DNA from 2 places in the Clostridium omnivorum genome. Region 2 is predicted to be linked to the other one. Evidence: predicted binding sites of a transcription regulator. Region 2 holds the regulator's gene; the other holds the start of a gene.
The links. The regulator HrcA, encoded in region 2, represses chaperone genes, less so after heat shock. The targets are predictions, from matches to a motif close to TGTTAGCACTCNNNNNNNNNGAGTGCTAACA.

Region 1: a site for HrcA is predicted at 1,415-1,445, ahead of groES (co-chaperone GroES). Genes of this name have one in related genera too.

The regions. Positions count from the first base shown of each region.
Region 1 is NZ_BRXR01000001.1:3,083,238-3,085,655, reverse strand. It holds gene groL (chaperonin GroEL) at 1-1,047, opposite strand, end outside; gene groES (co-chaperone GroES) at 1,078-1,362, opposite strand; gene bsdE14_RS14465 (TIGR01906 family membrane protein) at 1,824-2,418, shown strand, end outside.
Region 2 is NZ_BRXR01000001.1:3,992,748-3,995,165, forward strand. It holds gene hemW (radical SAM family heme chaperone HemW) at 1-247, shown strand, start outside; gene hrcA (heat-inducible transcriptional repressor HrcA) at 446-1,483, shown strand; gene grpE (nucleotide exchange factor GrpE) at 1,556-2,173, shown strand; gene dnaK (molecular chaperone DnaK) at 2,251-2,418, shown strand, end outside.

The DNA.
Region 1 (2,418 bases), 910 kb from region 2:
AGCTCTTATTTGAGATACTCTAGCATGGATATCTTCCTTATTTCCTCTTCCATTTACTATTACAGTATTTTCTTTTGAGATTTTAACACTTTCTGCTGTTCCTAGCATATCAAGTGTAACATCTTTAAGCTCTCTTCCAAGCTCTTCTGATATAACTTCTCCACCAGTTAAAATAGCTATGTCTTGAAGCATTTCTTTTCTTCTATCACCAAAGCCTGGTGCCTTAACTGCAACACATGTGAAAGTTCCTCTTAGCTTATTAACTACTAGAGTTCCAAGAGCTTCGCCTTCAACATCTTCTGCAAGTATTAATAATTTCTTTCCTTGTTGAACTATTTGTTCAAGCACTGGAAGTATTTCTTGTATGTTTGATATCTTCTTGTCAGTTATAAGTATATATGGGTCATCAAGAATTGCTTCCATTTTTTCAGTATCAGTTACCATGTAGGAACTTACATATCCTCTGTCAAATTGCATTCCTTCAACTACATCAAGTTCAGTTCCCATGGACTTTGATTCTTCAACTGTTATAACGCCCTCATTGCCTACCTTCTCCATAGCATCAGCAATTAACTTACCGATTTCTTCATCAGCAGCGGAAATAGCAGCAACTCTAGCTATGTCTTCTTTTCCTTCAACCGGTCTTGATATCTTCTTTATTTCTTCAACTGCAGTTTCTACAGCCATCTTTATTCCATTTCTAATAAGCATTGGGTTAGCACCAGCTGTAACATTCTTTAGTCCTTCTCTAATTATAGCTTGTGCAAGTAATGTAGCTGTAGTTGTTCCATCACCAGCCACATCATTTGTCTTTGTAGCAACTTCTTTAACAAGTTGTGCTCCCATATTTTCAAATGGGTCTTCTAATTCTATTTCTCTAGCAATAGTAACACCATCATTAGTTATTAATGGTGCACCGAATTTTTTATCTAAAACAACATTTCTTCCCTTAGGTCCAAGTGTAACTTTTACAGTATCAGCAAGTATGTCTACGCCTTTTTGCATAGATCTTCTTGCTTCTTCACCATGTACAATTTTCTTAGCCATTTTAATTCCTCCAAATCTAAATTACTTTTATTACTCAACTATTGCAAGAATATCGTCTTGCTTTAAAATTATAAAATCTTCTCCGTCTAGCTTAACTTCTGTTCCTGAATATTTGGAGAATAGAACCTTATCTCCTACCTTAACTTCCATTTTTACTTCTTTTTCGTTTACAATTCCTCCAGGCCCTACAGCAACTACTTCAGCTTCTTGTGGCTTCTCCTTTGCTGTATTTGGAAGTACAATTCCGCTCTTTGTAGTTTCTTCAGCTTCTAATCTCTTAATAACAACTCTGTCTCCAAGTGGTCTAATTCTCATTTAAACCCCTCCTTAAGTTATTTTTATATTAATAAATTTGTTGTTAATTATTTGTTAGCACTCATCATCATCGAGTGCTAACACTTATTATAATAAATAATAGACTTTATAATATCAAATTCCATGATTTAACTTTATAAGCCATATTTACTTGATAACAAAGAATAGAGCAATATTAGCATGGAATTTTATCTTTTTTCTCTCATTATCTCAATTATGCTTACACTTGCAAGTTCTGTAGAATTAGTTACATTATTTCATATTTTTAACTGAAGGAAATTTGTCAACCTAGAGTATTATATACAATAATTATTGTCTTTATGTAAGGTTTTTAATCCTAATTTTATTGACTATAGAATTTACATTATATAAAATGTTATCATAGCTTATTAAAAGGAAGAACCTTGCCGTTTTAATGGCACTAATAAGATGCAAATTGTCCTACTAAAAGGAGGATTACTATGAATAAAACTACTTCCACGCTATTAGCACCTATATTTTCAATTGCAGTGAGTATATTTATTGTTACTTTAGCTGTAAAATTCACTTTAGGCTTTAGACCTCTGTACTACTATGACGTTAACCACTTAAATATAGCAGAAAGCTCTGGAATTGATAAGAATACCATAATTAAAAACTATAATATTCTTATAGACTATACACAAAAACCTTCTATAAAAAAACTCAGTATGCCAGACTTTACTATGTCAAAGGAAGGCGAAATACATTTTGTCGAAGTTAAAAAGCTTTTTACAAATATCGATTATCTTTTCTACATAAGTACAGTTATTTCTGCCATTGCTGTGTTTATAGGCTTTAAAAGCAAGAATTTTGTCTTTTTAAAAAGGAGTGCTACAAACCTTATAGTAATGCCAATACTTTTGATTATTCCTTTTGCCATAAACTTTAATAAAAGCTTTACTGTATTTCACAAGTTATTTTTTAGTAACGACTATTGGGAGTTTGACCCTGTAAAAGATCCAATAATAAATGTACTGCCAGAGGACTTTTTCTTCCACTGTGCACTTCTTATATTAGGATTTATAGTTGTATCCT
Region 2 (2,418 bases):
TGAAAAAGGTAAGAACACTATTGAAGATAACATGGAAGAATTTATGTTTATGGGACTTAGAAAGATAGCAGGAATTTCTATTGATGAATTTGAGAAAAGATTTAATGTGTCAATAGATAGGATATATAGCGCTGTAATACAAAAGCATATAAACAATAGGCTGCTAGAAAGGGAAGAAGGAAGGCTTTTTTTAACACCAAAAGGCATCGAACTATCTAATATAGTAATGTCAGATTTTATATTATAGTAATAATTATTCGATATAGTATTAACTAGGAGTAAAAACGAGAAATATCGAGATAGAATGAATTAAATTGAATTGTAAATGTATAATAATATTTTTTTGATTTTTATGAAGCATTGACAAAAAAGTGTTACAGTGATATTTTTTAATCATAGTGATTAGCACTCACCTCGAGTGAGTGCTAATAAATGAGGTGATAATATGGAAATGGATGAAAGGAAAATTAGAATACTTCAGGCAATAATAAATGATTATATAAATACTGCAGAGCCTGTAGGATCCAGAACCATAGCAAAAAAATATGATTTGGGTATCAGCTCAGCTACTATAAGAAATGAAATGGCTGACTTAGAGGATATGGGCTATCTCGAACAACTGCACAGTTCTTCTGGAAGAAAACCTTCTGATAAAGGTTATAGACTTTATGTAGATAAGCTTATGAGGGTAACTGAACTAAGTGATGAAGAAGAGCTTATAATTAAAAATCAACTTATAAATGCAGCGCTTTTTGAAGTTGATAAAATTGTAAAGCAGGCAACTCAGTTGTTATCAGAAATGACTAAATTAACTTGTGTTGTAAAAGCACCTTCCGCTAGTAAGAGCTATATTAAGTCTATTCAGCTTTTAAACATAGATAACAGCAATATATTAGCTGTTATTATTACTGATACGGGACTTATAAAAAATCACATGATTAGAATTCAAAAGCCTTTAAGCAATGAAATGTTAGCAAAGCTTACAAGTATTTTAAATGCAAGGCTTAACAACTTAACTGTTGAAGAAATTAATTTAGCTGTAATTAATAATCTAAAAAAAGACTTGATTAATTATGAAGAAATATTCGATGCTATAATTCCAGCACTTTATGATAGTTTAAGTGGTAGTGATCCTTCGGATATATATATGGAGGGTACAACAAACATATTTAACTATCCTGAGTACAATGACATTGATAAAGCAAGGGAGTTTCTATACTTATTAAATAACAAAGAAACTATTAGCGGACTTCTTGATGTAAAAAATGGAATTTCTATTAGTATTGGTGAAGAAAATTATATAGAACAAGCTAAAGATTGCAGCATTATTTCAGGAGTTTACAGTATTGGAGGAAGGCCGTTAGGGGCAATTGGGGTCATTGGACCAACAAGAATTCCTTATTCAAAAATTATTACCTTGCTAACTAAGGTGGTTAAAGAAATAAATGACAATATAGGTCAGATTTTCTTAGATGATAGATAAAAAGACCACAGTAAAACTTGGCTTGTTTATAAGTATACTATGGCTTAGAGGGAAAGGAAGAAGATAATGACAATGGAAAAATGGGAAGACGAAAAACAATTTGAAGCAAATGAAACTGATGAAAAATTCACTGATGAAGTTCTTGAAGATCCAGAAAAGCTAGAAGACGAGGAGTTTGAGGAGATAGACCAGGAACATATTCTTTCTCTTGAAGGTATTGCTGAGGAACTTCAAACTTCCAATAAAAAGTTATCTGATGAAAATCAAAAACTTCAAAATGAATTAGAAGCTTTAAAAGAGAGAGTTATACGAGTTTCTGCAGAATACGAAAACTACAGAAAGAGAACAGCGAAAGAAAAAGAAGGCATTTATACAGATGCCTGCGAAGATGTTTTAAAGACGATGCTCCCTGTTCTCGATAATTTGGAAAGAGCTGCTACTGTCACTGGTAGTGTTGAAGACATAAAAAAAGGTATAGAAATGACCATAAGACAATTTAAAGACAGCTTTGAAAAGCTTCAGGTAGAAGAAATTTCTACAGAAGAAGGCTTTGATCCAAATTACCATAATGCAGTGATGCATGTGGATGATGAACAATTTGGTAATAATCAAGTAGTAGAAGTATTCCAAAAAGGTTACAAAAGAGGCAACAAGGTTTTAAGACATAGTATGGTAAAGGTAGCAAACTAGAAAAAATCTTATTATAAATTAAAAGAGGTTGCTAAACAATCGGTTTGGCATAAGAAAGTTATTAAGGAGGAATAAAAATGGGAAAAGTCATAGGTATCGATTTAGGTACTACAAATTCATGTGTAGCAGTTATGGAAGGTGGAGAACCAGTTGTTATTCCAAATGCAGAAGGTTCTAGAACTACACCATCAGTAGTTTCATTCCAAGCAAATGGTGAAAGATTAGTAGGTCAGGTAGCAAAAAGA